Regions from separate parts of the Streptomyces sp. NBC_00234 genome, predicted to be linked through region 1. Evidence: riboswitches for the same ligand, from Rfam matches in the RefSeq annotation. Region 1 holds a riboswitch; each other region holds the start of a gene.
The links. Region 1 has a riboswitch for cobalamin ahead of OG230_RS23855 (ribonucleoside-diphosphate reductase subunit alpha). Riboswitches for the same ligand answer to the same signal wherever they lie in the genome.
Positions count from the first base shown of each region.

Region 2: linked by a shared signal. The riboswitch ahead of OG230_RS13265 (ABC transporter substrate-binding protein) and the one ahead of OG230_RS23855 (ribonucleoside-diphosphate reductase subunit alpha) in region 1 are both predicted to bind cobalamin.
Region 3: linked by a shared signal. The riboswitch ahead of OG230_RS08040 (cobalamin biosynthesis protein) and the one ahead of OG230_RS23855 (ribonucleoside-diphosphate reductase subunit alpha) in region 1 are both predicted to bind cobalamin.
Region 4: linked by a shared signal. The riboswitch ahead of OG230_RS32415 (CbtB domain-containing protein) and the one ahead of OG230_RS23855 (ribonucleoside-diphosphate reductase subunit alpha) in region 1 are both predicted to bind cobalamin.

Region 1 covers NZ_CP108101.1:5,378,787-5,383,201, reverse strand. The annotation lists gene mctP (monocarboxylate uptake permease MctP) at 1-1,626, shown strand, start outside; gene OG230_RS23860 (GNAT family N-acetyltransferase) at 1,738-2,241, shown strand; cobalamin riboswitch at 2,303-2,425, shown strand; gene OG230_RS23855 (ribonucleoside-diphosphate reductase subunit alpha) at 2,565-4,415, shown strand, end outside.
Region 2 covers NZ_CP108101.1:3,055,049-3,059,463, reverse strand. The annotation lists gene OG230_RS13275 (amino acid permease) at 1-1,216, shown strand, start outside; gene OG230_RS13270 (M67 family metallopeptidase) at 1,331-1,753, shown strand; cobalamin riboswitch at 1,767-1,923, shown strand; gene OG230_RS13265 (ABC transporter substrate-binding protein) at 1,961-2,953, shown strand; gene OG230_RS13260 (FecCD family ABC transporter permease) at 2,950-3,990, shown strand; gene OG230_RS13255 (ABC transporter ATP-binding protein) at 3,987-4,415, shown strand, end outside.
Region 3 covers NZ_CP108101.1:1,846,277-1,850,691, forward strand. The annotation lists gene OG230_RS08025 (class II aldolase/adducin family protein) at 1-7, opposite strand, end outside; gene OG230_RS08030 (inorganic phosphate transporter) at 284-1,546, shown strand; gene OG230_RS08035 (hypothetical protein) at 1,566-1,796, shown strand; cobalamin riboswitch at 1,892-2,083, shown strand; gene OG230_RS08040 (cobalamin biosynthesis protein) at 2,203-3,147, shown strand; gene OG230_RS08045 (cobyric acid synthase) at 3,144-4,415, shown strand, end outside.
Region 4 covers NZ_CP108101.1:7,396,227-7,400,641, reverse strand. The annotation lists gene OG230_RS32430 (SDR family oxidoreductase) at 1-417, opposite strand, end outside; gene OG230_RS32425 (GNAT family N-acetyltransferase) at 602-1,093, shown strand; gene OG230_RS32420 (CbtA family protein) at 1,235-2,008, opposite strand; gene OG230_RS32415 (CbtB domain-containing protein) at 2,034-2,249, opposite strand; adenosylcobalamin (AdoCbl) riboswitch at 2,253-2,400, opposite strand; gene OG230_RS32410 (histidine phosphatase family protein) at 2,498-3,088, shown strand; gene OG230_RS32405 (4'-phosphopantetheinyl transferase family protein) at 3,103-3,798, opposite strand; gene OG230_RS32400 (metallophosphoesterase family protein) at 3,795-4,415, opposite strand, start outside.

The DNA.
Region 1 (4,415 bases):
GGCGTCAACGGCGTAGCACTCGCCGTATTCATCTTCTTCTTCCTGGCCGTCACGGTCATCGGATTCATGGCCGCCCGCTGGCGGAAGGCCGAGAACGAGAACAGCCTGGACGAATGGGGCCTGGGCGGACGGTCGTTCGGCACCTGGGTCACCTGGTTCCTGCTGGGCGGTGACCTCTACACGGCGTACACCTTCGTCGCCGTCCCCGCGGCGATCTACGCGGCGGGCGCGGCGGGCTTCTTCGCCGTCCCGTACACGATCCTCGTCTACCCGCTGATCTTCACCTTCCTGCCGCGGCTGTGGTCGGTGTCGCACAAGCACGGGTACGTCACCACCTCGGACTTCGTCCGGGGCCGCTTCGGCTCGAAGGGGCTCTCGCTGGCGGTCGCCCTCACCGGCATCCTCGCCACGATGCCGTACATCGCGCTCCAGCTGGTCGGCATCCAGGCGGTGCTGGACGTGATGGGCGTCGGCGGTGGCGAGACCACGCACTGGTTCGTCAAGGACCTGCCGCTGCTGATCGCGTTCGCGGTGCTCGCCGCGTACACCTACTCCTCGGGCCTGCGGGCGCCGGCGCTGATCGCGTTCGTCAAGGATGGGCTGATCTACCTGGTCATCGCCGTGGCGATCATCTACATCCCGATCAAGCTGGGCGGCTTCGACGACATCTTCGCCAAGGCGGGCGAGGCGTTCTCGCAGACGAACGAGGCCACCGGCAAGCCGCGCGGTGCGCTCGTCCCGGGCGAGATGGGCCAGTGGGGCTACGCCACCCTGGCGCTCGGCTCGGCGCTCGCGCTCTTCATGTATCCCCACTCGATCACGGCGACGCTCTCCAGCCGCAGCCGTGACGTGATCCGCCGCAACACGACGATCCTCCCGCTGTACTCGCTGATGCTGGGGCTGCTGGCGCTGCTCGGCTTCATGGCGATCGCCGCCGGAGTCAAGGTGGACAACGGCCAGCTGGCGATCCCTCAGCTGTTCGAGAACATGTTCCCCGACTGGTTCGCGGGCGTGGCCTTCGCCGCGATCGGCATCGGCGCGCTGGTGCCGGCGGCCATCATGTCGATCGCCGCGGCGAACCTCTTCACCCGCAACATCTACAAGGACTTCCTGAAGCCCGACGCGACCCCGGCGCAGGAGACCAAGGTCTCCAAGCTGGTCTCGCTCCTGGTGAAGGTCGGCGCGCTCGCCTTCGTCCTCACCATGGACAAGACGGTCGCGATCAACTTCCAGCTGCTCGGCGGGATCTGGATCCTCCAGACCATGCCCGCACTGGTCGGCGGCCTGTTCACCCGCTGGTTCCACCGCTGGGCCCTGATCGCGGGCTGGGCGGTCGGCATGGTGTACGGGACGGTCGCCGCGTACGGCGTCGCCAGCCCGACCCAGAAGCACTTCGGCGGCTCCTCGAAGGAGATCCCGGGCATCGGCGAGATCGGCTACATCGGTCTCACCGCGTTCGTCCTGAACGTGGTGGTCGTGGTCGTCCTCACCTTCGTCCTCAACGCGCTGAAGGCGCCGGCCGGGATCGACGAGACCTCGCCGTCCGACTACACGGCGGACGCGGGCGACCCGGGCGTCAAGACGGTCCTGCCGCCCGCCACCGCGGGCGCGCCCGGCGGTCACTGACCCCCGCACCGACCGCTCCGCAACGGGCCGTCGCGACTCCGGCAACGGAGGCGCGGCGGCCCGTCGCATATCCGGTACGCCCATGCGCCCCCGGTGCGGCACACTCCCCGCATGGACATTTCGATCAGGCCCATCGGCCCCGGGGAGCACGAAGCGCTGGGCGAGATCACGGCTCACGCGTATCTCGACGACGGTCTGCTGGATCTCGGGGCCGAGGACCCGTATCTGGCCGAACTGCGGGCCGTGGGACGGCGGGCCGCGGAGGCCGAGGTGCTGGTCGCCGTGGGCTCGGAGGGCGCGGTTCTCGGCGGGGTCACATACGCCCTGTCCGGGAATCCCTGGGCGGACATCGCCCTGGAGGGCGAGGCCGAGTTCCGGATGCTGGCGGTCTCGGGCGAGGCCCGCGGACGCGGGGCCGGCGAGGCTCTGGTGCGGGCGTGCATCGACCGGGCACGGGCCACGGAGGGGGTCACCGGGGTCGTCCTGTCGACGCAGGACGTCATGCGGGACGCCCACCGGATCTACCAGCGCCTCGGCTTCGTACGGACTCCGGAGCGGGACTGGGAGCCCCTGCCCGATTTCGGCCCCCTGCTCACGTTCCGGCTGGCACTGTAACCGCACTCCGCTCGCACGACACAAGATGTGGGGGCTGCCTCGATGGGCAGCCCCCACATGTATGCTCGTGCTCGCTGTCGCCGCAGGGGAATCCGGTGCGAATCCGGAACTGTCCCGCAACGGTGTGATCGGTGCGCTTTTGCGCATCCGAAGTCCGAAGACCTGTCGACAGCGCGTCCGGCTCGACCGAACCGGGCGCAGAGACGTCCGGGCCTCGCGGATGGGCCGGTGGACGCCGCACGCAGTGCTGCCGCCTCCGGGCCCCGCTCTGCCCGGCTGCCCCCGCTCCCCGCCGGCCCCGAGCCGAGCGAGGGAGAGCACCGGTGACCATCGCGCCAGCCGATCCGGTTTCAGCCGCAGGGAACGCCGCGTCCGGGAAGACCACGGAAGCCACGACGGACGGACCCGGGACCGCACTGCTGCGGACCCTCACCGACCTCACGGCCGATCTGCCCGACACCGACCCCGGCCGCGTCGCCGCCGCCGCGCTGCGCGGTCGCAACGCCCGGTCGGACGAGGCCGAGCTGCGCTCGCTGGCCACGGAGGCCGCCGCGGGCCTGATCTCCGAGGACCCCGCCTACTCCCGGCTCGCCGCCCGGCTCCTCACCCGCACGATCGCGGACGAGGCGGCCGGCCAGGGCGCGGTCTCCTTCTCCGCCTCGGTCGCCGTCGGACACCGCGAGGGCCTGATCGCGGACCGCACCGCCCAGTTCGTCCGGGTCCACGCCTCCCGGCTCGACGCCCTGGTCGGTGGCTCGCTCGTGGCCGGCGCGGACGACCGGTTCGGCTACTTCGGCCTGCGGACGCTGTACAGCCGGTACCTGCTGCGCCACCCGCTGACCCGTGCGGTGATCGAGACCCCGCAGCACTTCATGCTGCGGGTGGCGGCCGGTCTCGCCGAGGACGACACCCCGGAGGCGCTGGACGAGGTCGCCGCGCTGTACGGCCTGATGAGCCGGCTCGACTACCTCCCCTCCTCCCCCACCCTGTTCAACTCCGGTACCCGGCACCCGCAGATGTCCTCCTGCTACCTGCTGGACTCGCCGCTCGACGAGCTCGACTCGATCTACGACCGCTACCACCAGGTGGCCCGGCTCTCGAAGCACGCGGGCGGCATCGGCCTCTCGTACTCCCGTATCCGCGCCCGCGGTTCACTGATCCGCGGCACCAACGGGCACTCCAACGGCATCGTTCCGTTCCTCAAGACGCTCGACGCCTCGGTCGCCGCGGTCAACCAGGGGGGCCGCCGCAAGGGCGCAGCCGCCGTGTACCTGGAGACCTGGCACGCGGACATCGAGGAGTTCCTCGAACTGCGCGACAACACGGGCGAGGACCAGCGGCGTACGCACAACCTCAACCTGGCGCACTGGATTCCGGACGAGTTCATGCGCCGGGTCGACACCGACGGCCAGTGGTCGCTGTTCTCGCCCGCCGACGTGCCCGAGCTGGTCGACCTGTGGGGCGCGGAGTTCGACGCGGCCTACCGCGCGGCGGAGGAGGCCGGGCTGGCCCGCAAGACCATGCCCGCGCGTGACCTGTACGGCCGGATGATGCGTACGCTCGCGCAGACCGGGCAGGGCTGGATGACGTTCAAGGACGCCTCCAACCGCACGGCCAACCAGACCGCCGAGCCGGGCCGCGTGGTCCACTCCTCGAACCTGTGCACCGAGATCCTCGAAGTCACGGACGACGGCGAGACGGCGGTCTGCAACCTCGGTTCGGTCAACCTCGGCGCCTTCGTGGCCGACGGGGACATCGACTGGGAGCGGCTGGACTCCACGGTCCGTACCGCGGTGACCTTCCTCGACCGGGTCGTCGACATCAACTTCTACCCGACCGAGCAGGCCGGCTCGTCCAACGCCAGGTGGCGGCCCGTCGGCCTGGGCGCGATGGGCCTCCAGGACGTCTTCTTCCAGCTGCGTCTGCCGTTCGACTCCCCCGAGGCACGCGCGCTGTCCACGAAGATCTCCGAGCGGATCATGCTCGCCGCCTACGAGGCGTCCTGCGATCTCGCCGAGCGCTCCGGCCCCCTCCCGGCCTGGTCGCAGACGCGCACCGCCCGCGGTGTGCTGCACCCCGACCACTACGACACCGAGCTGAACTGGCCGGAGCGCTGGGACGCCCTGCGCGCCCGGGTCGCACGGACCGGCATGCGCAACTCGCTCCTGCTGGCC
Region 2 (4,415 bases), 2.3 Mb from region 1:
GATCTTCTTCATCATGCGGTCCCTGGGTGAACTCCTCATGTACCGCCCGGTGTCGGGATCCTTCTCCGAGTACGCCCGTGAATTCATCGGCCCGTTCTTCGGATTCGTGACCGGCTGGACGTACTGGCTGTTCTGGGTGGTCACCGGAATCACCGAGGTCACGGCCGCCGCGACCTATATGACGTACTGGTGGGACATTCCCCAGTGGCTGTCCGCGCTCGTATTCACGTTCATTCTGTACGGCGCCAACCTGATCTCCGTGAAGCTCTTCGGTGAGCTCGAATTCTGGTTCTCGATGGTCAAGGTCACCGCGATCATCGGCATGATCCTGATCTGCGCCGGCGTCCTCACGATCGGCTTCTCCGACGCCGGGGACACCGCGACGGTCGCCAATCTCTGGAACGACGGCGGATTCTTCCCCAAGGGCATCGGCGGCACGCTGATGACCCTCCAGATCGTGATGTTCGCCTTCCTCGCCGTCGAGCTCGTCGGTGTCACGGCGGGCGAGTCGAAGGAACCGAAGACCGTCCTGCCCAAGGCCATCAACACCGTGCCGTGGCGCATCGCCGTCTTCTACGTCGGCGCGCTGATCATGATCCTCTCCGTGGTGCCGTGGAGCTCGTTCAAGCCGGGCGTCTCCCCGTTCGTCGCCGCGTTCGAGCAGATGGGCCTCGGCGTCGGCGCCGCGATCGTGAACTTCGTCGTGCTCACCGCGGCGCTGTCCTCCTGCAACTCCGGCATGTACTCCACCGGCCGCATGCTCCGCGACCTGGCGCTCAACGGGCAGGGCCCGAAGGCGTTCACCAAGCTGACGAAGAACGGCCTCCCGCTGGCGGGCACCACCTTCTCGGCCGCGCTGATGCTCGTCGGCGTCTGGATCAACTACCAGTGGCCGGGCGACGCCTTCACGTACGTCGTCTCCTTCGCGACCATCTCCGGCATGTGGGCCTGGATCATGATCCTCGTCTGCCAGATCCGCTACCGCGCCAAGGCCGACCGCGGTGAGCTGCCGCAGTCCACCTTCAGGGCGCCCGGCGCCCCCTTCACCAGCTGGTTCGCCCTCCTCTTCATCGGCCTCGTCATCGTCATGATGGCCGTCGACAAGGACGCCCGGATCTCGCTGTACTGCGCCCCGCTCTGGGCCCTGATCCTCGGTGTCTCCTACCTGGTGCTCAAGGCCCGCAACCCCGAGAACACCGCCTTCGTCAAGCGCTGACCCCGCCCGGAGGCTGCCCCGGACGAACGGCCGCCCCAACGGCCCCGTCCACCATGCGGTCCCGTGCGTACCACTCCCCGGTACGCGCGGGCCCGCATGCATATCCTGAACGCCATGCTGACCATCACCCAGGCGCTGTACGACCAGATCGTGGCGCACTCCCGCGCAGACCACCCCGACGAGGCGTGCGGCGTGGTCGCGGGCCCGGCCGGAACGGGCCGAGCCGAGCGCTTCATCCCCATGCTCAACGCCGCCCGCTCGCCCACGTTCTACGAGTTCGACTCCGCGGACCTGCTGAAGCTCTACCGCGAGATGGACGACCGCGACGAGGAGCCCGTGATCGTCTACCACTCGCACACGGCGACCGAGGCGTACCCCTCGCGCACCGACGTCACGTACGCCAACGAACCCGGCGCCCACTACGTCCTCGTCTCCACCGCGGACACCGACGAGGCGGGCCCCTTCCAGTTCCGCTCGTACCGCATCGTGGACGGCGAGATCACGGAGGAAGACGTCAAGGTCGTCGAGGCGTACTGACCCGTCCGTGACGACCATCTGACAGACTGCACGCAGACCAACGAGGCGGCAGGAACCAGGAAGCCGGTGCAAGTCCGGCACGGTCCCGCCACTGTGACCGAGCCCTCCGGGAGAGTCATCTCCGGGACAGGGAACGGGAGTCAGGAACTGACCTGCCGCCTTCTCGCATCGACCAGGGGACGAGGAAATCCCCCGGAGAGGCTCGCCATGTCCAGGCGCACCCCCGCGCTCATAGCCGCCGTGCTGCTGCTCCCGCTCGCTCTCACCGCCTGCTCCACCGCGGACGGGACGAAGAGCTCCGGGGACGCGAAAGCGGCACCCGGCTTCCCGTACACCGTCACCAACTGCGGTGTCACCACGACGTACGAGGCGCCCCCGAAGCGCGCCGTCACCATGAACCAGCACGTCACCGAAGTGATGCTGGAACTCGGCCTGGCCTCCTCCCTCGTCGGCACCGCCTACCTCGACGACAAGGTCCTCCCGGAGTACGCCGAGGAGTACGAGGCCACCCCGGTCCTGGCCAAGGAGTACCCCTCCTACGAGAAGCTCCTCGCCGCGGCACCCGACTTCGTCTACGGCGGCTACGACTCCGCGTTCGCCGCGAGTGACGGCCGCAGCCGCGAGGCGCTGAGGAAGTCGGGCATCGACAGCCGCCTCAACACCGAGTACTGCGCCAAGGGCGACACCGCCATGGACACCCTCTACGAGGAGGTCCGCGAGGTCGGCCGCACCTTCGGCGTCGCCGACCGCGCCGAACGCTGGATCCGGGACGCGAAGGCCACCAACGCCGCAGCCGCCCAGAAGCTCGAGAACGTCGAACCCGTCTCGGTCTTCGTCTACGACAGCGGCGACAAGACCGCCTTCACCGCGGGCGGCAAGGGCATCGGCAACGAGATGATCACCCGGGCCGGCGGCCGGAACGTCTTCGCCGACCTCGACAAGCCCTTCGGTGACGCCTCCTGGGAGAACGTCGTCGCCCGCAAGCCCGACGTCGTCCTGATCTACGACTACGGCGCCACCACCGTCGCCCAGAAGAAGAAGCGCCTCCTGGAGGACCCGGCTCTCGCCGACGTCCCCGCGATCAGGAACAAGCGGTTCGCCGTACTGCCGCTGTCCGACGCGGTCCTGGGCGTCCGCGCCCCCGCGGCCGTGGAGACCCTCGCGGCCCAGCTCCACCCGGAGACGGCCGCCGCCCGGTGAGCTGCCGCGCCCCCGACACGCGCCGGCGCCTGCGGTACACCCTCGTCGTCGGCGTCCTCGCCGCCGTCCTCGGTGCGGCCGTCGTCGCCGCCCTCGCCCTCGGCTCCGTCCGCATCCCGCCCGGCCAGGTCCTCGACATCCTGACCGGGCGGGCCGGGCCGAGCCCCTTCCGCACCATCGTCCTCGACGTACGGCTGCCCCGCGTCCTGCTCGGCATCGTCGTCGGCGCCGGACTCGCCGTCATCGGCACCGTCCTCCAGGCCCTGGTCCGCAACCCGCTCGCCGACCCGTTCCTCCTCGGCGTCTCCTCCGGCGCGTCCACCGGCGCCGTCCTCGTCATCGTCCTCGGCATCGGGGCCGGACTCGCCACCACCGTGACCATCCCCGCCGCCGCGTTCGCCGGCGCCCTCGCCTCGCTCGTGCTCGTCTACACCCTGGCCCGCGGCGGCTCCGGCCTCACCACCAACCGGCTCGTCCTCGCCGGAGTGGCCGTCTCCTACATCCTGTCCGCGCTCACCAGCCTGATCCTGGTCACCTCCGCCCGCGCCGACCACCTCCAGGAAGTCCTGTACTGGACGCTCGGCGGCCTCGGCTCGGCCCGCTGGGACATGCTCGCCCTGCCCACGACGGTCCTCGTCATCGGTACGGCCCTGCTCCTCACCATCGCCCGCCCCCTCGACCTGCTGCTCGTCGGCGAGGAGGGCGCCACCGTCCTCGGCCTCGACACCGCACGCTTCCGCGCCGCCGTCTTCGTCCTCGTCTCCCTGCTCACCGGCGCCCTCGTCGCGTACAGCGGAGCGATCGGCTTCGTCGGCCTGATGGTGCCGCACATGGCCCGGATGGCCGTCGGCGCCGGACACCGCGCCCTGCTGCCCGTCGCCGCGCTCGGCGGCGCCGTCTTCCTCGTACTCGCCGACCTCGCCGCCCGCACCGTCGCCGCACCCCAGGACATCCCCGTGGGCGTACTCACCGCCCTCACCGGCGGCCCGTTCTTCCTCTGGATGCTGCGCCGCCGCCCCGAAGGAGCGCCCGCATGACGACCCTGCGCACCGAGGGCCTCTCGTACGGGACCGGCGTGGGCCGGCACCTCGTCGACTCCGTCGACCTGACCGCCGCAGCAGGCGAGACGGTGGGCCTCGTCGGCCCCAACGGCAGCGGCAAGACCACGCTCCTGCGCTGCGTGTACGGCACCCTCCGCCCCACCCACGGCCGGGTCCTCCTGGACGGCGACGACCTTGCCACCCTCCCGGTGAAGGCCCGCGCCCGCCGCATCGCCACCGTCCCGCAGGACGGCCAGGCAGGATTCGAGCTGACCGTGCGCGAGGTCGTCGCCATGGGCCGCGCCCCGCACAAACGCTTCTGGGAGACGGACACCACCGCCGACCACGCCCTCGTCACCGAGGCCCTGGACCGCGTGGGCATCACCGCGCTCGCCCCCCGCGCGTTCGCCTCGCTCTCCGGC
Region 3 (4,415 bases), 3.5 Mb from region 1:
CGCTCATACGGAAATCCTATGAGTGCGGGGCGGATCGGCGCCGGGAGAGCCGCTCGGGTGACCAGGATCTCCTCAACGGCGAAAAGTGGCTGAAAACGTTCGCCAACGGGCACCAAAAGAGGGCCGCCACCGGGCTACGGACGGGCCGCGCCCCCACTCCCCACACAAGCGGAGTGCCCGCACTCCATTCAGGGTCACCACAGCGCCCTGCCCAGTTCATCTTCCGTTCACCCAGGTTGCCTACGGTCCACGTGCCACTGACGTCGAGCGATTGCCTGGGTAAATGGAACACATCACACTGCTGCTTGCGATTGTGATCGTGACAGCTCTCGTGTTCGATTTCACGAACGGTTTCCATGACACCGCCAACGCGATGGCCACCACCATCTCGACCGGCGCACTGAAGCCCAAGACAGCGGTGGCGATGTCCGCCGTTCTCAACCTGATCGGCGCGTTCCTGTCGGTGGAGGTCGCCAAGACGATCTCCGGCGGGATCGTCAACGAGGACGGCCTCAGAACCGAGGTCATCTTCGCGGCGCTCGTCGGCGCCATCCTGTGGAATCTGCTGACCTGGCTGGTGGGCCTGCCCTCCAGCTCCTCGCACGCGCTCTTCGGTGGCCTCATCGGCGCCGCGGTCATGTCGGCGGGCTGGTCCTCGATCGACGGCGGCACGGTCGTCACCAAGGTCCTGCTGCCCGCCATCGCCGCGCCGCTCGTCGCCGGTCTCGCGGCCCTGCTGGCCACCAGGCTGACGTACCGGATCAACCGGAAGGTCACCGACGAGGCACAGCTGAAGTCGACCGCCAAGGGCTACCGGGCCGGCCAGATCGCCTCGGCCGGGCTCGTCTCCCTCGCCCACGGCACCAACGACGCGCAGAAGACCATGGGCATCATCACCCTGGCCCTGGTCACCGGTGGCGTCCTGGCGCCCGGCTCCAACCCGCCGGTCTGGGTCATCGTCTCCGCCGGTGTGGCCATCGCCATGGGCACCTACCTCGGCGGCTGGCGCATCATCCGCACCATGGGCAGCGGCCTGACCGAGCTCAAGCCGCCGCAGGGCTTCGCCGCCCAGACCAGCGCGGCCACGGTCATCCTGGCCTCCTCGCACCTCGGTTTCTCCCTCTCCACCACCCAGTCCTGCTCGGGCGCCGTCATGGGCGCGGGTCTCGGACGCAAGGGCGGTGTGGTCCGCTGGTCCACCGCCACCCGGATGTTCGTCGCCTGGGGCCTGACCCTGCCGGCCGCCGGTCTGGTCGGCGCGGGTGCCGAGCTGCTCACCAAGCAGGGCAGCTGGGGCGTCGCCGTCGTCGCCGTCCTGCTCGTCGCGGGCTCCGGTGCCATCTGGCTGCTGTCGCGCCGCAAGCCGGTCGACCACACCAACGTGACGGACGGCCAGCACGGCGAGCCCGAGCCCGCGGGCGTCGTCACGACGGCCATGGCGGCCGTCACCCCGCCGCCCACCGGCACCGCGGCCATGGAGATCAAGACCACCATCCCGGCCCCGGCCGGTACCACCGCCGACCCGGCCCGCCCGGCCACGGTCTGACAGGGCAGGGAACACCACCATGAAAATCGACTGGGCAGCTCTCGCCTCCGTCTTCGGCGTCAGCCTCGTGGTCACCGTGGCGCTCGTCGGCCTCTTCACCCTCGGCATCGTCGGCCTCTCCAAGCAGGCGTCGGCGGCCTCGGCCGGCAGCTCCGGCGGCACGCTCGCGCTGGCCCGCACCGCCGCGTACGCCTGCTTCGGGCTCTGCGCAGCCGCGGTCGCCTACGGGATCTATCTGATCGTCGTCTGACGCGACGGCCGCCGTACCCGCGGCCACATATGTACGAAATCGCCGTTGGCCTGCGGGGCTCCCCGCAGGTCAACTGCGAGTTGACGGGCGTTCGCACAGCGTGGTGGACTGCCCGTGCCGTTTACGGCGACAGAAGAGGAAGCCGGTGCGAATCCGGCGCGGTCCCGCCACTGTCACCGGGGAGCACTCCCCCCACACCGGAAGTCACGGTCCGTCCGCGGACTGGAAGGCCGGGGGGAACTGCGGATCCGGAAGCCAGGAGACTCTCGTCGCCGGTCACGTCGAACCAGGGCGCGGACCCTGAGTGAGGACATATGCCATGCCCGGCCGCTGTGCGCCCGATCCTGTGTCACCCGATCCTGTGTCACCTGCCATCAGAACGACCCGTGCATCGGCGGGCTGAGCCTTGCGTGCCGACCGCATCTTCGCGTACGGCGCCACGGCCGGTCTGATCGGCGATCTGCTGCTGGGTGATCCCCGCCGGGGACACCCCGTCGCCGCGTTCGGGCTGACCGCCGCAGAGGTCGAGAACCGGCTGTGGCGCGACCACCGCGGGTGGGGTGCCCTCCACACGCTCGTCTGCGCCGGAGGCGCCGCGGGCGCCGCCGCGCTCGCCGCCCGCGCCGTCCGCGACCGGCCCGCCCTCGCCGTCGCGCTGACCGCCGCCACCACCTGGTCCGTCATCGGCGGCACCTCACTGGGCCGCGAGGCCCGCGCCATCGGCGGCGCGCTCGCCGCCGGGGACGTCGACGTGGCCCGGGAGCGGCTGCCGCATCTCTGCGGACGCGACCCGCACTCCCTCGACGGGCCCCAGATCGCCCGCGCCGTGGTCGAGTCCGTCGCCGAGAACACCTCGGACGCCGTCGTCGGTGCCCTCGTCTGGGGTGCGCTGGGCGGAGTGCCCGGCCTCGTCGCCTTCCGGGCCGTCAACACCCTCGACGCCATGGTCGGGCACAAGTCGCCCCAGTACCGCCGGTACGGGTGGGCCTCGGCCCGCCTCGACGACGTCGCGGGCTGGCCCGGCGCCCGCCTCACCGCCGCACTCGCCGTGGCCGTCGGGGGGCGGCCACGGCAGGCGGTACGGGCCTGGCGTGCGGACGCGGGCAAGCACCCGAGCCCCAACGCGGGTCCGGTCGAGGCCTCGTTCGCGGGCGCCCTCGGCGTACGCCTCGGCGGGACCCTCGCGTACGGCGGGCGGACCGAGCACCGGCCGGTGCTCAACGGGGCGGCCGGCCGCGCGGTGGAGACCGCGGACATCGAACGCGCGGTGCGGCTGTCGCGCCGGGTGAGTGCGCTGGCCCTCGGCGTCTGTGTGGCCGGACGGCTGATCGCGGGACGGAGACGGATATGAGCGGCGGGCTGCTGGTCGCGGGGACCACATCGGACGCGGGCAAGAGCGTCGTCACGGCGGGGATCTGCCGGTGGCTGGTGCGGCAGGGGGTGAAGGTCGCCCCCTTCAAGGCGCAGAACATGTCGCTCAACTCCTTCGTCACCCGCGAGGGTGCGGAGATCGGGCGCGCCCAGGCCATGCAGGCACAGGCCGCCCGGGTGGAGCCGACCGCGCTGATGAACCCGGTGCTGCTGAAGCCCGGCAGCGACCGGTCCAGTCAGGTCGTCCTGATGGGCAGGCCCGTCGGCGAGATGAGCGCGCGCGGCTACCACGGGGGGCGGCAGGAGTCGCTGCTCGGGACCGTCGTGGACTGTCTGGAGCAGCTCCGGGGCACGTATGACGCCGTGATCTGCGAAGGGGCGGGCAGTCCGGCCGAGATCAACCTGCGGCGTACGGACATCGTGAACATGGGCGTCGCGCGGGCCGCGCGGTTCCCGGTGCTGGTGGTCGGGGACATCGACCGCGGGGGTGTCTTCGCCTCGTTCTTCGGTACGACGGCCCTGCTGAGCGCCGAGGACCAGGCGCTGGTCGCCGGCTATCTCGTCAACAAGTTCCGGGGTGACGTCTCCTTGCTCGAACCGGGCCTCGACATGCTGTACGAGCTCACGGGGCGGCGGACGTACGGGGTGCTGCCGTTCGCCCACGGGCTCGGCATCGACGAGGAGGACGGACTGCGGGTGTCGCTGCGCGGCGCCGTACGGGAGTCCGCCGTCACCGCGCCGCACGGCGAGGACGTCCTGCGGGTCGCGGTGTGCGCCGTGCCGCTGATGTCGAACTTCACCGATGTGGACGCGCTGGCCGCGGAGCCCGGCGTCGTGGTGCGGTTCGTGGACCGGGCGGAGGAACTGGCCGACGCGGACCTGGTGATCGTGCCCGGTACCCGCGGCACGGTGAAGGCGCTGGCGTGGCTGCGCGAACGGGGCCTGGCGGACGCGCTGGTGCGGAGGGCCGCCGAAGGGCGCCCGGTGCTGGGGATCTGCGGCGGCTTCCAGGTGCTCGGTGAGCACATCGAGGACGACGTGGAATCGCGGGCCGGGCAGGTCGACGGGCTCGGACTGCTGCCGGTGCGCATCCGGTTCGAGAAGGCCAAGACGCTGGCCCGACCGGTCGGCGAAGCGCTCGGGGAACCGGTCGAGGGGTACGAGATCCACCACGGCATCGCCGACGTGCGGGGCGGGGAACCGTTCCTGGACGGGTGCCGGGTGGGCTCGGTGTGGGGGACGCACTGG
Region 4 (4,415 bases), 2.0 Mb from region 1:
CGCTCCGCCCTCGCGCAGGCGGCGGGCGGCCTGCTGATCGACGACGAAGGTGCCGCGGATGTTGGTGCGGTGCATCCGGTCCAGCGCGTCCAGGTCCGTGTCCACCAGGGGGGCCAGCGTCATCACGCCTGCGGCGTGGACGACCACGTCGACTCCCCCGAAGGCGTCCTCGGCCGCGTCGAAGAGGGCGGAGACAGCGACCTCGTCGGCCACGTCCGCGCGGTGTGCGAGGGCCTCTCCCCCCGCGGCGACGATGGCGGCGACCGCGGCTTCGGCCTCGGTGCGCCGGCCCACGTAGTTGACGACGACCGCGAATCCGTCCGCCGCCAGCCGTTCGGCGCTCTCGCGGCCGATGCCGCGGGAGCCTCCCATGACGACGGCGACCCGGCGGCGGCTGGGGGCGTTGTGCTCGCTCATGGCATTGCTCCTCATGGAGGGGCCGGCGGTTCGGACCAACCCGATATATCAACGCTAACACCAAACGAATAGCACCGCTACCCGCCATCCGTAGCGTCGCTACTATCAGCGCTAACCCTCCTGGGGCATATTCGGGTGCGCTCGGCCCGTACCCCGTGAATACTCCGCGTTCATGGATGACCTTGTGACAACACGCCTGGCACTGCACCCGATGAGCCCGGCCGAAGCTGCTGACCTGGTGGCGGGCCGACCGGCGCCCGACGCCCTGTGGGCCCCCGGGTACCCAGACGAAGGCGACAGGTTCGGCGCCGGGCGCTACGTGCGCACGTGCGAGACGGTCGGTGACCCCCGGCCGTTCGGCGCCTTCGAGATCAGGCGGCGGGAGGACGGACAGGCGATCGGCGGGATGGGATTCCACGGCGCACCCGACGAGGAGGGCCAGGTGACCATCGGCTACAGCGTGGTCCCCGCGGCCCGGGGGAACGGGTACGCCTCCGAGGCGCTTCGCGCCCTGCTGGAGTTCGCCCGCGCGCAGGGCGCCACGTCCGTGAAGGGTGACGCCAACCTCGACAACACCGGGTCGCACCGCGTCATGACCGCCGCGGGGATGCGGCTCGTCGGCGTGGACGATCAGTTGCACCACTACCTCGTCGACTGGACCGACGAGGAGTCATAGACCCACCGGATGCTGCCCCGGGAACGCACTTCGGCGGGACGCGACGACGCGACCCGCCGGAGGGTGTCCGGCGGGTCGCGTCGTGGGTCGGACGGATCAGTCAGGGTGTCATGGGACCGGCAGACCGGTCACGGCCACCGCTCAGCTCACCGCCCCCACCGTCCGGGGCGCCGCTTCCGTGCCCGCGCGCGAGCGGTCCGTCTGCGGCTCCAGCAGGCGTTCGGTCAGGTATCCGAAGATCAGACCGAAGGCGGTCCACAGCGTCGCCTGGATGGCGAGGGTGGACAGCCGGAACTGCCAGAGCAGCGTGGCCGGGAAGTCCTTGCCGACCTCGTTGAACGAGGGCAGGAAGGCGTAGGCGAGCCCGATGAGCAGGACGAAGCCCGCGAACGCGGCGATCGTCGCGTTCCAGTTGCCCACCTGAGGTGCGAGCCGTTTGCCGAGGATGACGGCGGCGACGGCCAGCAGCACGCTCAGTGCGACCATCAGGAAGAAGAGGCCGGTGCGCTGGCCGATGGTGTCGGGATTGCCGACGGCCGGCGGGTTCGCCGGGTACTTCAGGAACGGCACGACGTACACCGTCAGCAGCGCGCCACCGGCTACGAAGGCGGCCGTGGCCCGGGGGCCGAAGTCGCCGATGCGGCCGAGTGCGTAACAGAAGACGAGTGCGGCGATGCCGCCGACCGCCACGCCGAACACCAGGATCCCGGTGGCGAGCCCGCCGGTGGCCTGCATGGTGCGGCTGACGAGTTCCTCGCCGCCGCCGTGGTCGTGGTGGTGAGCCTCTTCCAGCGCGATGGCGGCGTCCACTTGGGACTCGCCGAGGAAGTAGGCGACGACGAGGGCGAGCGCGCCCGCGACGAGGCCCGCCAGCATCCCGCGGACGAGCAGAGCCCTGACAGATATGGAGTTCACGAGAATGTCCCCTGCGTATCGGTTCTCAGTGGCAGGGGAAACCGAGCAGATGCCGGCCGTCGTGGACCCACTCGTGAACGCCTTCGCCGGCGATGACCGAGATGGCACCCTGCTCGGCGCCGACGAAGTACAGCAGGACGAGCATGAGAATGCCGAAGAAGGCAGCCCACGGTGCAAGGGCCTTCAGCGAGATGGGAGTGATGGCGGGTGCGCCGGTGGTGACGGCAGCAGACTGTGCCATGGCAGAACCTCCTGGGGGAACACGCGTCCCGATCGTGGTGCCTGAGACGACGGTGCCGGGTCTGACTTCCCGTACAGGTACGAGTTCACAGTGGCGCGACCGTGCCGGATTTTCACCGGCTTCCGTCACACCGTCGTCATGGTCGTCGTGACCTTACCGCCTGTGGCTGAGCACCGCCATGGTGCAATCGGCCTGGCGGTGACCCCCGAACGCCGCAAGTAGCGGGCTGTACAGGCCACGTTCAGAAAATGGAGAGCGAAGTGACGGTACGGGTGATGTTGGTCTCGCCGGCGATGAACGCCGCTCTGCGAGAGGCCCGGTTCGAGGGGGACGCACCCCTCGACGAGTCCGGAGTGCGGCGTGCCCGCGCCGCCGCGGCGGGCGTGCCGGACGCGGAGCTGTGCGTCAGCGGCGGCTCCGAACGCTGTCTGCGGACCACCGAGGCGCTCGGCCTGCGGCCCGGGCCCGAACCCGCTCCCGCGGACTGGGACCTGGGGCGCTGGCGCGGGCGTCGGCTGTCCGATGTGAGCGACAGCGAGCCCGAAGCCGTGGCGGCCTGGCTCTCCGACCCGTCCGCCGCTCCGCACGGCGGCGAGTCCCTGTCGGAGCTGTGCGCGCGGGTCGGCGGCTGGCTCGACGGCCTGGGAGAGGACAGAGGCCGGGTGCTCGCCGTCGTCGAGCCAGCTGTCGTGCGCGCGGCGGTCGTCCACGGGCTGGGTCTGCCCGCGACGGCGTTCTGGCGCCTCGACGTCGCCCCACTGACGCTCACCCAGCTCAGCGGACGCCTCGGACGGTGGAACCTGACGTGTGGTCAGCCCCTGGTTTCCGAAGGCCGCTGACCAGGCCGACGTGCTCACCCCGGCAAGGTGACCGCCGTCGCCGCGATGCCGTCGTGAACCAGCCATCTCCCCGTGAGCGTCGGCGGGATGCCGGGCGCGGACCTCAACAGCCGTGCACTGAGCGTGCCTTCGGTCGTGTTCGGTGACGTGCGGTGGAACGTGATGTCCGCCTCGCTGAAGTCGAGCTCGATCCGGGTGAGCGGGTACCACGTCTTGAACACGCTCTCCTTGGCGCTGAACAGGAGCCGGTCCCAGTGAACGGTCCCCGTTCCGTCGGGTTCCGAACCGGCCTCGCGGGCCGCCACGTCACCGTACGACAGCAGCCGTTCGCGCTCCGACGGGAGCGAGATGATCTCCCAGACACCGGACGGCAGCGGTGCGTTGGGCTCGGCGTCGACGCCGAGCCCCCTCAGGTCCTCCGCCTTCGCCAGCGCCGCCGCACGGTAGCCGTCGCAGTGCGTCATGCTGCCGACGTAGCCGGCGGGCCACAGCGGCATTCCGCGGTGGCCGCGCAGCACGGGAGCGGGCGGCAGGCCGACAGCGGCCATCGTCCGGCGTGCGCACCAGCGCGCCGCGGCGAATTCGTGCCGCCGTTTGGCCACGCTCGTGGCCACGAGCGCCTCTTCCTCCGGGAACAGGGTGCCGGGCGGCGCGTCCTCGTCACAGGTCTCCGCGCTGGCCACGTACAGGGGCAGGATCCGTTCGATCACGACGTCTCCTCCCGACCGTCCGCGTGCGCTTCGACCGGGGTGGCGGGGCGCTCCGCGTAGGGCAGGATCTGCCGCAACAGCCCCAGCGGATGGCCCCGTTCGCGCCATTCCCGGGGATAGCCGATCGAGACCTCCTCGAAGCGCACCCCGTCGTACCAGGTCGTACGGGGAATGTGGAGATGGCCGTACACCACGGCCTCCACGTCGAACCTACGGTGCCAGTCGGCGGTGAGCTCGGTGCCGCACCACTGGGCGAACTCCGGGTGCCACAGGACATCGGTGGGCTGCCGCACCAGTGGCCAGTGCCCGGCGATCACGAGCGGGACCGCCGGATCGTGCGCGGCCAGCCGCTGTTCGGTCTGCGCGACCCGGGCCCGGCACCAGTCGTCGCGGGTCGGGTACGGATCGGGGTGGAGCATGAACTCGTCGGTGCACACGATGCCGACCTCGTGCGCGCGGGCCAGGGACTCTTCCTTCGTCGTCGTCCCCGGGGCCAGGAAGGTGTAGTCGTACAGGACGAAGACGGGTGCGATCGCCACCGGCCCGTCCGGTCCCGGCCAGTGGGGGAAGGGATCCTCGGGCGTGGAGACGCCGAGTCCGCGGCACACTTCGACGAG